One region of the Metabacillus sp. 84 genome, then DNA from elsewhere that is predicted to be linked to it. Evidence: a T-box and tRNA genes for the amino acid it is inferred to sense, from the RefSeq annotation. Region 1 holds a T-box; the other holds one or more tRNA genes.
What was found. The T-box of region 1 lies ahead of trpS (tryptophan--tRNA ligase). A T-box ahead of a tRNA ligase gene usually reads a tRNA of that ligase, here a tRNA-Trp.

Region 1 (13,107 bases):
GATGCCCATTTCCTTCATTGCTTGCCCGCACACCGGGGGGAAGAGGTGACTGCTGCAGTCATCGATGGACCGAATTCGGCTGTTTTTCAGCAGGCGGAAAACCGTCTGCATGTCCAAAAAGCGCTTTTAAAAATGATTCTCGCCTAAACCGGATATACTAAACATGAACCTTTATCCCGCTTTAAAAGCAAGCCGCAGAAAATCGGCCGGGATGAAGTCCAATTGTTCACTAAGCAACCAGACATCAGAGAGAAGTACCTGTCTGATGGACGTTTCATTTCGAGGAGGGTTTTTCCATGGGTCAGCAGCACCGATTTCGCGAAGGGCAGAAAGCGCCGAATAATGGTGTTTATGTAGAGGTTGGAGAAACAGGAGATAATGTTATGAATCCGAAGCAAATTAAGCTTAAGGCTGGCGGCCACTTTCCTGAAACTTCGAACCATAACCGCCAATGGACGTATAAAAGGAAGCCGTGAACCTCTCAGGTGAAGGCTGCCGCTTAGATTGAAAGCTTAACTTCAGCAAAAAAAGACCTTCAGCAGGAAGGTCTTTTTTGTGTTGAAATGCTGCAGCTCTTCCTTCAATAATGAAAGGCGCTTTTCTTTACATTAATGATGGCTGCTGACAGGCTCGTCTGGAATAAAAGCAGCAATGGCGTTAATTAAGATAGCTGCTCCTATAGACAGAATGGTAGCTGTCATAAAGTCGTAAGCGCTTCCTACCATGGAAGACGTTACATAAGTAAGCATATGTACGAGCAAGAACGACCAGAAAAACGTCCAAAAAAAACGCAAATTTTTCCCCTCCATTTGCACACAATTCTCAATTTATCATACCACACATATTTTATACAATAAAGATACCGGATGAAAACATTTGTGACAAGGATTTGTCGATTTCCCATCGAATTTCCTTAATAGAGAATAGGCTCCTTCCCATACTAATTGTTTTTTTATTTCATAAGATATTGCGGACACAATTCTAAAACAGATAGGCGGTGAGCAGCATGGAAATCTATGATCGCTTTTTTCAATTTGAATCGGAATGGACAGTCATTCATACTCCATACCAGCCTAATGGTTTTGGCGTCTTCCTTTTGGGTGATAAAAATCATTTTGTGGATAGCGATTCCAGCTTTTGGATGCAGCATCTTGGGCGTAAACAGCTGCTCGCCGCATTAAGAAAAGCCGGCTTTACCATTATTCAATCTAATCTGCATGGCAGCCATTGGGGATCACCTAAAGCGGGAAACCTGGCAGAGAAATTGCTGCATCTGCTGCCGAAAAAAGAAATTTTAAATGATAAAGTTCATATTCTGGCAGAGGGGACCGGGGCTCTGGCAGCAATGGATCTGATGCAAAGATGTCCCGAACGGATCCGGTCCATCGGTCTTTTCAACCCTTGCCTGGACCTGCAAGGCTATTACCGGGATGAAAAAAACAATAAGCTTTTCTATAAACGCCTTACAAGGGAGATTGCAGCAGCCTATGAGGTGGAAGAAAAAGAATTAGAATCGATTCCTTTAAGAAGTTTGCATCCATCAGAATCCAGAGTGCCTGTGAAAATATGGGACAGGATGAGCGGTACGCCATTTCCATATCAAAAGCATAGCAAGGTTTTTGAAGAGTTGCGCAAACAGCAGGGCTCTCCGATTGAATTGATCCTGCACCTTGGGGAACAGCCGTACCGGATTCATCAATCTGTCATCAAATTTTTTACTTTGCACCAGAAAAACCTTTAACCGAACCGGCACTTGAGGCATAAGGTAAGATAATGACTTCTCAAGGAGGAATACCATGAAGCAGGCAGCTGTTTTAGGAGCGCAGACGTTTCTTGGATTTGCATTATGCGGAAAGCTGGTGGAAAGAGGGGTCCCGGTAAAAGCTGTTTTTGATCAGCCAGGGAATAAGCATGAAAAACGGACGATGGAGGAAAAGTGGCTTACCATCGGAAGGAATGCTCTCTTTACACCGGTTTGCAGGGAGGACCACCCCAATCTAAAGGAATGCGGGGTTGTCTTTAATCATCCGGAAAAAGTTATTGAGGTTGAAGCCTTGCATGTAATCAGCATGATTTTAACCAATGGGGAAAGAGCGGCTGGAGAAAACGAAACCCTGATCTACCTTGGCTCGCTTTACGGCCCTTGGCAGCCTGCCACTGAAGAACTGAATCGCTGGGCAGCATCTGATTTTACGTTTCCTCCTTTTCACGATGACCCGGGTTTATTTATAGAGGATGCAGCAGCAGCGGTTATCGATATAGCGTTCGGGGAAGGGACCAAGGGACAATCCTATTATCTCCCGGGAAATGGAGTAAGGGCAGATAACCAGTACCCGCTCACACAGAAGACTTCTCTCGAAAAAGGACTTGAACAGCTTCAAACGCATATGGAGCTTTACCCATTTTTGTACGGCTCCTAAAGCGCTTGTCTGATTCAGGATTTCATCATATAGTAATAGGGCATCCGCTGGACAAGCGGGAATCTTTATAGCCGAAGGAGACAGATCAATGGAACAGCACCCAAAACAAATGGAATTCATGCAGATTGCAATGAAGTATTTTCCAGAGGCTAAACAGCAGCTGGATGGGCTTGGACTTGAGCTGTCAATGGAACATGTTCAGCCGTTGCTTGGGCTTTTCAATAAAGTAATGGCCGAAGCCTATGAAATGGGCAAGAAGGATTCAGCAGAATAAAGGAAAGGCTTGATTCCATAGAGGATCAAGCCTTTTTCCGCGCTGCAAATGCCTTTCATGCAGCCTTCCGCCCACCCGCTTAGCCAAGGGGCATTAATCGTTCAGTTTCTTTTTGATTAAGTCGAGCATCGGACTAAGGTTTTTAAGCATGGGCTTCATATCTTTTAGTGAACCCATAATATCACTTACCTGCATCATGATGGTCATATAATCGGCATCGCCGGCGTCCGTTTCTTCCGTCTTGGCTTCTGTCATTTGTTCCGGAGAATCTTCTTTTTGCTTTGCCTGGTCCTGACGGCCGCCGAACATGAGCTGATCAAACCTGTTTTTTTGAGGATTAGCCATTTTTTTCACCTGCCTGAACTTCCGGTTCTGATGATACCAGTCTATGTAAACAAGGTAAATGTGAATGGACGATTGCAACAGAATGATTGAAAAAAAAAGAAAGATACGCTAAAATTAGGACCAAGTCATAATATTTGATGTTAAAAATTAGATTGGCCGATTGAGCTCACAGAGCAGATGCTGATCCTGCATAAAAAACGCAAATCGGCGGACAAGAGTCCAGTTAGGCAAAAAACTAATAATAAAGGGGCTGCACATATGAATGCTGGAATTATCGGAATTGGCCGGTATATCCCTGAAAATGTGATTACTAATCATGATCTTGAGAAACGGATGGATACGTCAGACGAATGGATCCGTACCCGTACTGGAATTGAAGAAAGACGCATAGCAAGCGATGACATTGATACATCTGACATGGCGTTTATGGCCGCAGAAAAAGCATTGGAGCACGCAGGGATTTCAGCACAGGAACTGGATATGATTCTTGTCGCTACGGTTACTCCGGACCGGCCTTTCCCTTCCGTAGCCTGCCGCATTCAGGAGAGGCTCGGCGCAAGACAAATTCCTGCGATGGATATCAGTGCTGCCTGTGCAGGATTCATGTATGGCCTTGTAACAGGTAAGCAGTTTGTTGAAACCGGAGTTTATAAAAATATACTTGTTGTAGGTGTTGAAAAGTTATCTAAAATTACCGATTGGGAAGACCGGAACACGGCCGTCCTCTTTGGAGATGCCGCCGGTGCTGCCGTTTTAGGGCCTGTATCAGAAGGAAAAGGAATTCTCTCCTTTGATCTTGGTGCAGACGGAAGCGGTGCCAAGCATTTGTATCAGGATGAATTTATCATCATGAACGGACGGGAAGTATTTAAATTTGCGGTCAGACAAATGGGTGAATCCAGCGTGAAAGTATTGGAAAAAGCAGGGTTAGGCAAGGATGATGTGGATTTTCTTGTCCCGCACCAGGCGAACATCCGCATTATGGAGGCGGCGAGGGAGCGGCTGGATCTGCCTCCTGAAAAAATGTCTAAAACGGTCAACAAGTTTGGAAATACATCAGCTGCTTCTATTCCATTAAGCATTGTAGAAGAGCTGGAAGCTGGTAAAATAAAAGACGGAGATCTGCTTGTTATGGTAGGATTTGGCGGAGGCCTGACATGGGGCGCCATTGCCATGAGATGGGGACGGTAGTTCGTTAATCTATTCTAATCAAAAAAGATGAGGTGTCTTGGAGATGGAAAAGAAAAGAGTCGTGGTTACAGGACTGGGAGCTGTCAGTCCTTTAGGTTTGGATGCAGAAACTTCCTGGGCCAATGCAATAAAAGGAATATCAGGAATTAAGCCGCTCACCCGGGTTAATCCGGATGACTATCCTGCAAAAGTTGCCGGGGAAATTACGGATTTTGATCCTGAGCAGTATATGGATAAAAAAGAAGCGCGGAAAATGGACCGGTTTACTCAATATGCAGTAGCGGCTTCCTTTATGGCAGTTGAAGATGCAAAGCTTGAAATTACAGACGAGAACGCACCGCGTGTCGGGGTATGGGTTGGCTCCGGAATCGGGGGCATGGAAACATTCGAAACGCAGCATCGGATCCTTATGGAAAAAGGGCCAAAGCGCGTAAGCCCGTTTTTTGTTCCGATGATGATTCCAGATATGGCAGCTGGACAGGTTTCCATTGCACTTGGAGCAAAAGGATTTAATGCCTGTACGGTTACAGCATGTGCTACAGGAACAAACTCCATTGGGGACGCCTACCGGGTCATTGAACGCGGTGATGCGGATGTTATGATTTCAGGAGGAGCAGAAGCTCCGCTTTCCCAGATGGCTTTTGCAGGATTCAGCTCAAGTAAAGCTCTGTCAACCAATCCCGATCCAGCCAAAGCAAGCCGTCCATTTGATGCGGACCGTGATGGATTCGTAATGGGTGAAGGTGCTGGTATTCTTGTTCTGGAAGAGCTTGAACACGCTCTGGCCCGAGGAGCAAATATATACGCGGAAGTCGTAGGCTATGGGGCAACAGGCGATGCCTACCATATTACAGCACCTGCTCCAGGCGGGGAAGGCGGCGTACGAGCGATGAAACAGGCGATTGAAACCGCAAGCCTCAAGCCGGAAGATGTCGACTATATCAATGCGCATGGCACAAGCACACAATACAACGATAAATTCGAAACGCTCGCCATTAAGGAAGTTTTCGGCGATCATGCGCAAAAACTGGCCATCAGTTCAACAAAGTCCATGACGGGACACTTGCTCGGAGCTGCTGGCGGAATCGAAGCCATATTCTCCGTGCTTGCGATTAAGGAAGGAATCATTCCTCCTACCATTAATCTGGACAATCCGGACCCGGAATGTGATTTGGACTATGTTCCGAACGAAGCGCGCAAGAAAGAAGTCAACGTTGTTTTAAGCAACTCACTGGGCTTCGGAGGACATAACGCGACCCTGCTTTTTAAGAAATATCAATAACCATAACCGCCGATTCTTTTGAATCGGCGGTTTTATTTAGTGGGCTGGGAGGTGCCTGACCCTCACTCTGGTAAAGCGATAAAGCTCTGGCACGATCTCTCCAATTCCTTGCTGTTCAAGGCTTCAGGAACATAGGTCTCTGACCCCGCCTGCGGTGAAGCAAGTGGGGACTGGCCCCGTGCCTGGCCCCGCTTTCGCTGCCGCACTAAAGCTCCGGCACCTTTTCCGCCATTCCATGTTGCTTAAGGGCTGAAGGAGTCATGTCTCTGACCCTCACCCCTTTCCAGCACTAAAGCGCTAGCGCAGCCTGCCGCCCACCTTTCTCCGCCGCAGACAGAACACCCGATTCATGCAGCGATTCCAGCCGCAAGATTACTATAGCCTTTCCACCCCATTAAAATTCTCCTGTGATGCCTCCCGTTTTCATCTGTTCATACATACCTTAACTAAGAGGTGATGGCAATGGGTGTGATCCGGACAGATCAATGGTTTGAGGAAGCGGTTCCTTTGAATGAACTGGGGAAAAAGCTAAAACCCTACTTTCCTGACCGAAGTGAAAAGACGCTTATTCAATATTTGCTTACTTTTGGGCTATACAAAAATCCGGAATCTGCAAAAAAAACCGTTCAGGCATTAAAAGAAGAAAAAATGTGGGCGTATGTGAAAAGAGAGGTGGAAGACTTGCGCAAAAAATGGGAGGGACCTAATGTGCCAGTATTCCTGCTCCCGGGAGATTTATCAAATGCCAAGATTCAGCGTGAATATGGAGGAAAATCAGGTCTCGCATTTTTTGATAAGCTTTTTCTTTTTCTTTCCCCGGACGTTCCGAAAACGGCGATAAAGGCATTACTGATCCATGAGTATCATCATATTTGCCGGCTTGAAAAAAATCCAAAAAGAGAAAAGGATTATACGCTGACAGATGTTGTGATTATGGAAGGGTTGGCAGAGAATGCGGTGCGTGAAATCCTGGGAGAGGATCAAGCGGCAGGATGGACCAGGCTGTATGCGGAGACGCAGCTAAAACAGTTTTGGAAGAAGCATATTCTGCCGAACAAGAAAGTAAAACAGGAGGACCGGCAGTTCGATAAACTGATGTATGGATTAGGAATGTATCCTAAAATGCTAGGGTACACTGCAGGCTATTTTGCAGTAAAGAAATATATGGATAAAAATGGAACTGATACACATGCCCTTTTTACAGTGCCTGCCGAAAGGATCATCCAAGACTTGAAAATAGAATAGAAAATGCGTCCATAATCTGAAGATATTGGAATATTTTCAGGTTGTCCTGCCTATACTGATTGACAAACAGAATTTGAAGGTGAGGGGTAAAACATGTTGTTTCTTCATGATGTTTGGGTCAATTGGTTTGAGGGAGAAGAAAATGGATATAACGTGTGCCATTTTCACGAATGGCGAAAGGATGATAGCGTTGAACTGCTCGATCAGGTGCCTCTGATAAAGGTGAATCAGCTGCTGTTCCGCTATATAGAAAATGATCTTTCCGAAATTCCGCAAAGCCTCCTGAAAGACATTCATCAAAAAGCCTACATCCGGAAAAATCATGAACGAATTCAACTGGATTACTGCTTCGTCGTAACGGATGGACAGGGGATCATTGCTGTGGATACGATCGGCTACAGCATCCCTGTCCGAAAAAGCCGATTAATCCCCCGCCAGGAACAGTTGGTTTATGAAATGGTGAAGGATGTGGAACCGGGTGATTATCCTTTCCACGGTCCGCTGCATGGGGAGGAAAAAGAATTTCACATTCTATCGCTGGGGCCTGATCACATGAGAGGACTGACAAGAAAAGAACGCCAGCTGAAGCAGCTGCTTTTTATGGCGATGGATCAGCTGCAAACTACTCAGAACACAGCTGAAATAAAATATTGGTATACTGAATGGAATCCCCGCGAGTACGAGCAAATCAAACACCTTGCCTTCCATGATGTCTTTGAAAAGCTCTGTTCAGAAACCATGAACGGCTGGTCGGCCAGACATAAAGCTCTTTGTGAGAACCTTGTTAAAGGACAGCCTTTTTTTGAGAAGCTATGGGAAACGGAGCACGAATCAAAAGTAAACTAAAGAAAGCGGACAAGCCCTTTATCTTACTCCTTTAGCAGGAGTAGAATGAAGGGTTTTTCTATCCCAATATCCCTATACAAATCATGGAAAAAGTGCGTTATACTACCAGGTGAAGCGCTAACATCCTTTAAATCGTTAACGCAGCAAGGGGGATTCTTCATTATGTCTGTTTCAGGTAATCATGCCAGTACAAAGCGCATCACGGGGAATATTTTTAAAGGATCAGTGGGGAATCTGATTGAGTGGTACGACTGGTACGTCTATTCAGCCTTCGCCGTTTATTTTTCGGCTGAATTTTTCCCGCAGGGTGATCCGACCAGCCAGCTGCTCAACACGGCTGCCATATTTGCTGTTGGATTTTTGATGAGACCGATCGGAAGTTTATTATTGGGGAGGTATGCGGACAGGCATGGCAGGAGAGCAGCCTTAACTTTGTCCATTACGGTTATGGCTGCAGGCTCTCTCATTATCGCATGTACGCCGGGCTACAGTTCAATCGGTGTTATGGCTCCGATTATTCTTGTGCTGGCCAGACTCCTTCAAGGCCTTTCGCTGGGTGGAGAGTATGGGACATCCGCAACTTACTTATCAGAAATGGCAAGCACGGGCCGACGCGGATTTTACTCGAGTTTTCAGTATGTTACACTTGTTGCCGGCCAGCTTACAGCTCTTGGAGTTCAGATTATTCTTCAGCAATTGCTCAGTGAAGCAGATATGAGCTCCTGGGGGTGGAGAATTCCGTTTGTCATTGGGGCAATGGGGGCACTGGCAGTTTTGTGGCTGCGGCGGACCATGGATGAGTCGGAGCAATTTGAAAAGATGGGAAAGAAAAAAAAGTCGAATGCCGGTACACTGAAAGCTCTCTTAAAGCATCCAAGGGCAGTTCTTACGGTTGTGGGATTAACCCTTGGGGGAACAGTCGCGTTTTATACATATACCACTTACCTGCAAAAGTTTATGATCAACACGTCAGGAATTCCTAAAGAGACGGTCAGCTGGATTAACTTCTTGGCGTTATTGATCTTTATTGTCCTTCAGCCGCTTGCCGGGGGACTTTCAGACCGAATTGGCAGAAGACCTTTACTGATGGGCTTTGGAATTCTTGGAACATTGCTTACCGTTCCGCTGTTCCTGCTTCTTGAGCAGACATCCAGTCCAGTCGGTGCGTTTTTGCTTATGATGGCCGGACTGATTATTGTAACGGGGTATACTTCTATAAATGCCATTGTGAAAGCAGAGCTTTTCCCGACCCAAATCAGGGCTCTCGGCGTAGGGTTTCCATATGCTGTTACAGTAGCCGTCTTTGGGGGGACAGCTGAATTTATAGCCCTTTGGATGAAAAGTATGGGAGTGGAGTGGCTTTTCTACGTATATGTAGCTGCTTGTATTGCGGTCAGCTTCATTACGTATTGGAGAATGAGCGAGTCATCAAAAGATTCGCATCTAGAGTCAGAATGGAAAGCTGAAAATAGTAAATAAAGAAAAGAGGCTGGGACATATCTAAAAATATAGTCATTAAAGCGCTCTGTTAAACTCGGCTGTAGATTGCAGTTAGCATGCATTCGCTTATCCAGGGGCGGGCGGTAAGCCTTCTCCGCCGCTTTGCGCCTGCGGGGTCTCACCTTTCCCGCTATTCCCGCAGGAGTCTCATGCCTTCCACTCCAAACAACAGGTGGTAATAAATCAACATCATACATGAACAAAGCCTTTAAAAAAACATGAAAACGAATAAAACCGAACGATTACGAAGCTCTATATCAGAGTTTCAAATAATAGTTCGGTTTTTTTGATTAACCGGGAACCTTTTGTCCCAGCCTCTTTTTTTCTGAGAGAAAGGGAGGGTTATTTCCGTTTCCTTCCTAATCCCATCGCATTTTCCATTTTTTTCAGCATTTTATTTGCTGCACGGTTTGCGCGTTCTGCTCCATCATCGAGAATCCGGTCCAATTCGTCCGTTTCCATTAATTCATAATACCGCTTTTGAATTGGAACGATTTCATTAACGACGACTTGGGCAAGGTCTCCCTTGAAATCTCCGTATCCTTTGCCTTCATATTTTGCTTCAAGTTCTTCTGTACTCATTCCTGTAAAGATGGAATAAATGGAAAGGAGATTGGAAACACCCGGTTTATTTTCTTTATCATATTTCACAATCCCTTCAGAATCGGTGACTGCGCTTTTGATTTTTTTCTCAATTTGCTTCGGCTCATCGAGCAGAGTAATAAAGGATTTAGTGTTCGGATCGGACTTGCTCATTTTTCTGGCTGGTTCAGCCAGGGACATGATGCGGGCTCCGACTTTTGGTATGCGCACTTCTGGAATAGTGAAAATGTCGTTGTACTTGCGGTTAAAGCGCTCTGCTAAATCCCGGGTCAATTCAATGTGCTGCTTTTGATCTTCGCCAACAGGAACAAGATCTGTTCCATAAAGGAGAATGTCCGCTGCCATAAGAGGCGGATAGGTTAATAAACCGGCAGCAACGGCTTCCTTGCCTGACGATTTATCTTTAAATTGCGTCATGCGCTCGAGCTCGCCGATGTACGCGACGCATTGAAGCATCCATCCCGCCTGAGCGTGTGCAGGTACTTCTGACTGAATAAACAGAGTAGCTTTTTCAGGGTCAAGCCCTATGGCGACATACAAAGCAGCGAGACTGCGAGTGCTCTCCCGAAGCTTGGCTTTATCCTGATGCACGGTTATAGCATGCTGATCGACGATGCAGAAATAGCTGTTGTAATCATTTTGAAGCTCGATAAACTGCTTCATGGCACCAATGTAGTTGCCGATTGTGACAGCTCCGCTCGGCTGAATTCCGGAAAAAATTGTTTTCAATAGAAACCACTCCTCTTAATACGTAATAAAAAAAGGCCCATTCATCCCTGAAAAGGGACGAATAGACCGTGGTACCACCCTGATTGCTCTCCAAATTAGAAAAGCCTCTTAGCATCCTTTAACGCAGGAATACGGCATTGCCTACTGATTGCTGTTCGGAATGCGGCTCAAAAGTCCATTCAGCGAAGTTCATTGTCTGTTTCCAGCAACCACAGACTCTCTGAAAATGAAGGATTCGCCTACTTCTCTCTCTCTCAGCCGATGCATTTAACTGTTTCATATTATAAAAAAGAATTGCTTTTCGTGCAAGCTAAGCGTAAAAAAACCCCAGACAAACGAGCATAACACCTGTTAAAGAAGCGCCTGCCAGCATAATCGGAATAAAAGGCAAGGAGAGCAGCTCAGAGAACGGCCTCATTTCATCTGCTTCTTCTCTGCTTAAATCTCTGCCTCCGGATTGAAATGTTCTTCTGAAGCTGTAGGTAATTCCATCAAAAAATCCGCCCTGGGCCACCATGATAAACAATGCGGTGAATAAGAATGCTCCGCCAATGAGGAACAAAAGATTAATCAGGGAGAGCAGTGTCACAGAGCCATACAGTAAGATGGAGATGATCAATGAGGCAGCAAGGCCGCCAACAAATAAAATAAAACCGATTTTCATTTGCAATCCCTCTCTTTGCACTATTCATAATACTAGTATCGCCATAATATTTTTATCTAAAATCATTATTGAACAAAAATAGCATCAAGGAATATATTCCTACAATTATACCCAATTTCTATTATACATTACAACATAATACAGAAGTTTACGGTAATTTTACAACTTTACTTTAAAGCAGCAGCGAGTAGGCAGGGATTGTGTAAAAAGCCAATATAAATAAAGGGTTTTTAGGGCTTACTAACTACTAAACTAGGCTGGAATTCTTAATTTTATTTCAATATTGTAAACTTTTTAAAAAAAACACATGTACAAATATTCAAAAACTTGTATAATAGTCCTTGTAAGAATTCTCAGAAAATAAAAGGGAGGTCAACTTTGTGAAAAAGACTAAATTTTCACTACTTTTAGTACTTACTCTGGTACTAAGCCTATTCTTATCTGCATGCTATGGCGGAGGAGGAAACTCAGCTAAACCTTCAGGCGGCGGCAGCGAAGGGGAAAATACAGAAAAACCCGCAGCTGACGTACCACAGGAAATCACAGTTCTTGAGACTTCTGCTATTCCTTCATTAGACAGTGCACTTGCAGAGGATACAATCAGCTTGTCTATGCTTAACAACGTAGGCGAAGGTCTTTACCGCACGGATAAAGATCAGCAGACTGTTGACGGAGTGGCAAAAGGCGATCCTGAATGGAACGAGGACGATACAGTCGCTACGGTTAAGCTGAATGAAAATGCTAAATGGTCGAACGGTGATCAGATTAAAGCAAGCGACTTTGTATTCGCTTGGCAGCGTGCTATTAACCCTGAAACAAAATCTCCTTACGGTCCTTATATGATGTCTGGAAAAATTAAAAATGCCGCTGAAATCGCAGCAGGCGAAATGAAGCCGGAAGAACTTGGAATTAAAGCTATTGATGATACCACTCTTGAAATCACACTTGTTAAACCAATCGCATTCTTCAAATCCCTAATGGCATTTGCTACGTTCTACCCTCAAAACGAGAAATTTGTTACTGAAAAAGGGAAAGAGTACGGTATGAATGCTGATAACCTCGTATTTAACGGACCTTTCGTAATGTCTGACTGGGGCGGTAATACGAAAGAAAAATGGACTATGGAAAAGAATGACAACTATTGGGATAAAGATAACGTAACATTGACAAAGATCAACTTCAACGTTGTTAAGGATTCCGCCACAGCAGCAAATCTTTTCGACAGCGGTGAAGCAGATGTCACTGGAAAGCTGTCTTCTGACGTTGTACCTCAATATGAAGGCGACGAAAACCTGGTTAAATGGCTTGAGCCGACAATTTTCTGGTTGAAGCTGAACCAAAAAGACGAAGCTTTGGCAAACGTGAACATCCGAAAAGCAATTGCACAAGGCTTCAACAAAGAAGACCTCGCTGCAAGCATCCTGAACAACGGATCTGTACCGGCAAATTATGCTGTACCAAAAGAATTTGTTAAACATCCTGATACGGGTGAGGATTTCCGTGAGGCAAATGGAGACATGCTGACATACAACCTTGAAGAAGCTCAAAAGGCTTGGGAACAAGGCTTGAAAGAAATCGGCAAAAAAGAAGTTACACTTGATTATATCGGCGGAGACACAGACTCTGCTAAGAAAACAGATGCTTATATGAAAAATCAGCTTGAGAAAAACCTTCCAGGTTTGAAAATCAACCTTAAGAGTGTTCCATTCTCCGTACGTCTTGATCTTGATACGAAAATGGAATATGACATTCAATTTGCTGGATGGGGTCCTGATTACGCAGATGCGATTTCGTTCTCTGACCTATGGATCACAGACGGCGGATCCAACAGAATGGCATACTCTAACCCTGAGTATGATAAACTTCTGAAACAAGCAACAGGCGAACTGGCTGCAGAGCCAGGCAAGCGTTTTGAAGCTCTTCAAGCAGCTGAAAAAGTCCTGATGGACGATGCTGGTCTTGCCCCGGTTTACCAGCGTGCAGCTAACGTACTGGTTGCTCCTAAAGT
Region 2 (5,100 bases), on a different contig from region 1:
TCATTGTAATAAAAGGTTCACAAACACAAAAATAGAACTTGCTGCATGCAAGCTCACAGAAATTTATTATTCGTTAGCTGCGTCCGTCTTTTCATGCTGGATGATTCCGTTCCCTGTCATGAGATAGCGGTGAGAATTTAATAAGGATGTCTTAATTTTAGCGGGCAGTCTTTCCTTGTTGTAGGCACATACAGAGAGCAGTTTCATAGCGTTCACCGTCACTTCGGAATTTTTCTCATAATCATCAATTTCGTACTTTATGTCTCCAATTTCTCCCCATTCAATATGGGCCCATGTTCGAAAACGCTGATTGGCATCTATAAGAGGCTGCACTACTTTCAAAAAATAAGCGACGATTGTGGGAGTATGAAAATTTCCATTTGAATAATAAAAATCAAAATTGTTAAGGAAATGAACGTTAGCAAGCTGCTTTTTTGTCAGAATACCCTTCAGCTGTTTTTCCAGCAAAACTGCCATTCTCTCATTCTCAATAACAATGATCTGATCCCCCTGTTCAACTCCAGAAAGAATATAAGCAGAGGCTGCCTTTATATATATGTCAGCATCATCAAACAGAAATAAGATATGCCCGGATTTATATTGATCAATGTCTTTTTTTATATCCATTAAGGAATGATTCAAAATTACACGGCTCCTTTAAAGGCCAGATTTACAATTGTTGTTCTAACGCTCATCTTATCACATTTTAGATAACTGCTGTGCGGTATATGTACCGGGGTTCCTCCTCATGATTAAGGTGATGGAGCTTTACCGGAGTAAAGTACCCTGGCTATTTCTATTAAAGGGATTCTTATTCTGATCAACCCTATGGCCGTTTTCAATATATTTTTCAATAAATTTCTTTTCTGTTTCTGAAAAAACATCCCTTTCAACCCGTGTGATTCTTTCCAGCAACTTCACCATTTTTCCCTTATCCCCTATATACCGATCAAGATAGGAAAGCCCCGCTATTAAGTCCGTGGGCTTCGTTTCATCAGCTTCTAAAATGCGGGAATAGGATGTTAGCTTACTAACAAATTTATAAACTAAGTCTGTATAGTTTCCATCATCAAATTTACAGACACCTATTACGGCATGATGTTTTGAGCAATAAAAACGGTCTTTCAGTCCTTCAATAAATATTGGCAACAGCTCCTGGTTTCCCAGTACATGCAATGCTTCATAGGCACCAATTCTGATCCATTGGTCTTTGTGCTTGGTTTTCTCGATTAGAAGAGGGATCGATTGAGCAGTTCCAATCTTTTGAAGCGCCCCGCAAATGCTTAAAAACTCATGGTGGTCATTGCATGCTTCCAGTATTTTTATAAGAGCATCCTCAACAGCAGGTTCTTTGCATTTGCCCAGTAAGTCTATAGCAAAAAAACGGATTTGCCAGCGTCGATCTTCCAGGAAAGGAAGGATTCCCCTGTGATCAGGAACAAAGTTACCCTGATCTGCTATGTAATCCAAAAGATTTCCCACTGTATGCATATTGGTTTCAAATTGTAAGCACTTCAAAAAAAAACACTGGAATACTTTGATCGGATGTATGGACTCCGATCTTCTTTAGAATATAGTAAATAGCATCTCTCTTTTCCCGATCCTGTCTAGTCTTCTTCTTTTTTAGTTTCTCAATGAATTCCATTAAATAAGGAATTTAATTTGGGTCCGTGATTTTTTCAGCTTCTCTATATGCTTTCCAGGAAATACTGTTCCGGCTTCCTGCGTCTGTTTCATCCATCATCCGTTCAATTAACTTTTCAATCATCTTATGCCGCCTTCAATCTTTTTTATCATCTGTTTGTTCTCCTAGCTGACCATCCTTTATATTTTCCTTTGTACTTCTTTGTGTATAAAGTCATTCGTTCAGTCTGATAATCAATAAGTGCTAAAGCTGAAGTTTAACAACAAATATGAGAAGAAATACTGAAAAACATCCTTCGCAGCTTAATAATTGGGGATTAGGAAAGTTTTTATTTTCTCTCAATGTTGTAATGTTCTTCGATAAATTCTTTTTCTTCCTCAGCAGATAAAATGCCTGTAGCCTTGCCTACATTTCCATTTTGAAGTTCCCAAATCCGATTATGATCGTGATCAACTTTCGAGAAATCATTGTCGTTCCAACGATCCAATATTTCCTTGTATGTACGGTAATGTTCATAATTTTCTTGGTTATGCTGAAGAACAGCTATTAATCGTTTTATTCTCTCCGAAGTTAACGGAATGAACCCCCATTTGTCTTCAGCTTCAACTTTTTGGTGGCTCATCCCATGAATCGCATTTTGCATGTCAGATTCATTCATGTTTATAGGAAATTCTTTATCTGACGGGACTGCATTAGCCTCCTCTATTTCTATGATTTCATTATTCGGTGTTTTTGATTCTTTCACCTTTAAAGTCTCCCGACTCCCATCTTGACCTATCATGTAATAAATAATAAGTGCAACGCTTCCAGCAATAGCAATAGATCCAACCCATATAACCTGACTTTTTTTCATTTGAGGCACCCATCTCCCATAGTAGTATTCAATGTAATTGGTATGGTAATGAAGCATAGAAACGAATAAAATGATTAACCTCATTATAGCATTCCATCATATTGGAACAATTATAGTATTCAATGCATTACCCAGATACCCTTTTAGAGATTTACTATAGTTGGGAGATCCAATATGAAATGGCAATCACTTAGGGGGGGGTTTGGGGAAAATCCATTTAATGTGAATTACTTAAAAAACAAAGACATAAGACAGATTCAAAAAATTTTAAAGGGATTTAAGAAATTTTATTCATCCTACAGGAGATTTATTAAACCTTTTATCTGAAGATGACAGTGAAATTGAAGAATCTGCGTACTTTAATGAATAACCAGCATGTATTATGGATGCACCCATTTTGAAAATATTCAGTATAGTCCGGACCACACGAAAAAACCGTTCCCCACACTGTGAGAAACGGTTGATATTTCGGTAATATTCACGTTTGTTTACAGATTAATAACCTGAAAATGATACCGGTGGCCGGGGTCGAACCGGCACTCCAGAGGAACACGATTTTGAGTCGTGCGCGTCTGCCAATTCCGCCACACCGGCATATTGTTTGGAGGCGGCACCCGGATTCGAACCGGGGGTAAAGGAGTTGCAGTCCTCTGCCTTTCCTCTTGGCTATGCCGCCAAACATAATGGAGCGGAAGACGGGATTCGAACCCGCGACCCCCACCTTGGCAAGGTGGTGTTCTACCACTGAACTACTTCCGCCTTATTGTTTCCTGTATGTCATTCTATGCAAAAGGATTTAAAACTTTCCTGAAAAGAAAAAATGGCTGGGCTAGCTGGATTCGAACCAACGCATGACGGAGTCAAAGTCCGTTGCCTTACCGCTTGGCTATAGCCCACCTATGTATGTACTCACGATGCAGATTTATTATACAGCAGCCAATATTCAAATACAAAAATATGGGGCGACTGATGGGAATCGAACCCACGAATGTCGGAACCACAATCCGATGCGTTAACCACTTCGCCACAACCGCCACATTATCAAATTATATTGGCAGGGGCAGTAGGAATCGAACCCACACCGGAGGTTTTGGAGACCTCTGTTCTACCGTTAAACTATGCCCCTATAAATGGTGGAGGGGGGCAGATTCGAACTGCCGAACCCTAAGGAGCGGATTTACAGTCCGCCGCGTTTAGCCACTTCGCTACCCCTCCACTACAGTGAAGACAGTGCCGGCAAGAGGACTTGAACCCCCAACCTACTGATTACAAGTCAGTTGCTCTACCAATTGAGCTACACCGGCATATTTATATTAGTTATAAATGGTGGCTTGGGACGGAATCGAACCGCCGACACATGGATTTTCAGTCCATTGCTCTACCGACTGAGCTACCAAGCCATTTTTGGCCTTCCACTAAGCTTCTCGCTTATTGAAACCCTCTTACATTTTACTTAGGTTTGATTAAAAAATCAAATGGCGGTCCGGACGGGACTCGAACCCGCGACCTCCTGCGTGACAGGCAGGCATTCTAACCAACTGAACTACCGGACCATTTTGGTTGCGGGGACAGGATTTGAACCTGCGACCTTCGGGTTATGAGCCCGACGAGCTACCAGACTGCTCCACCCCGCGATAATAAAATAAATATTTATGGTGGAGGATGACGGGATCGAACCGCCGACCCTCTGCTTGTAAGGCAGATGCTCTCCCAGCTGAGCTAATCCTCCATATAGTTTCGGCTTGCGATGAGCGGCGCATTGCGTTGTCGCTTTCAGTCGTTCGCATCCTCACGCACTTATGTGCGCTCCGGGGCTCTCTTCTTCGGCTCCTAGCACTGCTTGCTCCTCCCAACCCTCTTACTTTCACTTTGTTGGGTGATGCTTTCGGCTTGCGATGAGCGGCGCATTGCGTTGTCGCTTTCAGTCGTCCGCATCCTCACGCACTTATGTGCGCTCCGGGGCTCTCTCCTTCGGCTCCTAGCACTGCTTGCTTCTCCCAACCCTCTTTTTGGGCTTGCGATGAGCGGCGGATTGCGCTTCTATTCTAGCCGTTCACTTTAAGTGCTGCCTATTTGTTTGAAATCGGTTGGTGACCCGTACGGGATTCGAACCCGTGTTACCGCCGTGAAAGGGCGGTGTCTTAACCGCTTGACCAACGGGCCAGTTATTATGGCGGAGAGCGGGGGATTCGAACCCCCGATACGCTTATGACGTATACACGATTTCCAATCGTGCTCCTTCGGCCACTCGGACAGCTCTCCATAATATGGCTCCGCAGGCAGGACTCGAACCTGCGACCGATCGGTTAACAGCCGATAGCTCTACCACTGAGCTACTGCGGAATACCTGCCTGGCGATGTCCTACTCTCACAGGGGGAAACCCCCAACTACCATCGGCGCTAAAGAGCTTAACTTCCGTGTTCGGTATGGGAACGGGTGTGACCTCTTTGCCATAATCACCAGACAAATTAAAGTGACAAGATTAATTATATACAATTTGAAGAGAAGAAAACAAGACCTTTTTGGATCTTTTTTTTGCTCTTTCAAAACTAGATAACGATATTGGTGCACGAGTCAAACGCCTTACGTAATTTGGTTAAG

Region 2: it encodes a tRNA-Trp, which carries the amino acid that the T-box ahead of trpS (tryptophan--tRNA ligase) is inferred to sense. The anticodon was not compared.

The regions. Positions count from the first base shown of each region.
Region 1 covers NZ_JBNILN010000007.1:108,336-121,442, forward strand. Annotated here, with positions in the region: gene argF (ornithine carbamoyltransferase) at 1-147, shown strand, start outside; gene ACQCV8_RS13735 (YjzC family protein) at 297-476, shown strand; gene ACQCV8_RS13740 (YjzD family protein) at 609-794, opposite strand; gene ACQCV8_RS13745 (hypothetical protein) at 1,007-1,741, shown strand; gene ACQCV8_RS13750 (hypothetical protein) at 1,797-2,420, shown strand; gene ACQCV8_RS13755 (ComZ family protein) at 2,509-2,694, shown strand; gene ACQCV8_RS13760 (hypothetical protein) at 2,788-3,039, opposite strand; gene ACQCV8_RS13765 (beta-ketoacyl-ACP synthase III) at 3,298-4,230, shown strand; gene fabF (beta-ketoacyl-ACP synthase II) at 4,274-5,512, shown strand; gene ACQCV8_RS13775 (DUF2268 domain-containing protein) at 5,975-6,757, shown strand; gene ACQCV8_RS13780 (YjbA family protein) at 6,851-7,603, shown strand; gene ACQCV8_RS13785 (MFS transporter) at 7,766-9,082, shown strand; gene trpS (tryptophan--tRNA ligase) at 9,446-10,435, opposite strand; T-box leader at 10,486-10,700, opposite strand; gene ACQCV8_RS13795 (DUF3899 domain-containing protein) at 10,746-11,099, opposite strand; gene ACQCV8_RS13800 (peptide ABC transporter substrate-binding protein) at 11,480-13,107, shown strand, end outside.
Region 2 covers NZ_JBNILN010000024.1:11,564-16,663, forward strand. Annotated here, with positions in the region: gene ACQCV8_RS19990 (MEDS domain-containing protein) at 67-642, opposite strand; gene ACQCV8_RS19995 (HEAT repeat domain-containing protein) at 769-1,470, opposite strand; gene ACQCV8_RS20000 (DUF6241 domain-containing protein) at 1,974-2,498, opposite strand; tRNA gene ACQCV8_RS20005 (tRNA-Leu) at 3,012-3,092, opposite strand; tRNA gene ACQCV8_RS20010 (tRNA-Cys) at 3,101-3,174, opposite strand; tRNA gene ACQCV8_RS20015 (tRNA-Gly) at 3,183-3,257, opposite strand; tRNA gene ACQCV8_RS20020 (tRNA-Gln) at 3,320-3,394, opposite strand; tRNA gene ACQCV8_RS20025 (tRNA-His) at 3,457-3,532, opposite strand; tRNA gene ACQCV8_RS20030 (tRNA-Trp) at 3,551-3,624, opposite strand; tRNA gene ACQCV8_RS20035 (tRNA-Tyr) at 3,630-3,713, opposite strand; tRNA gene ACQCV8_RS20040 (tRNA-Thr) at 3,730-3,802, opposite strand; tRNA gene ACQCV8_RS20045 (tRNA-Phe) at 3,823-3,898, opposite strand; tRNA gene ACQCV8_RS20050 (tRNA-Asp) at 3,975-4,051, opposite strand; tRNA gene ACQCV8_RS20055 (tRNA-Met) at 4,056-4,132, opposite strand; tRNA gene ACQCV8_RS20060 (tRNA-Val) at 4,152-4,227, opposite strand; tRNA gene ACQCV8_RS20065 (tRNA-Glu) at 4,587-4,661, opposite strand; tRNA gene ACQCV8_RS20070 (tRNA-Ser) at 4,670-4,760, opposite strand; tRNA gene ACQCV8_RS20075 (tRNA-Asn) at 4,767-4,841, opposite strand; rRNA gene rrf (5S ribosomal RNA) at 4,848-4,963, opposite strand.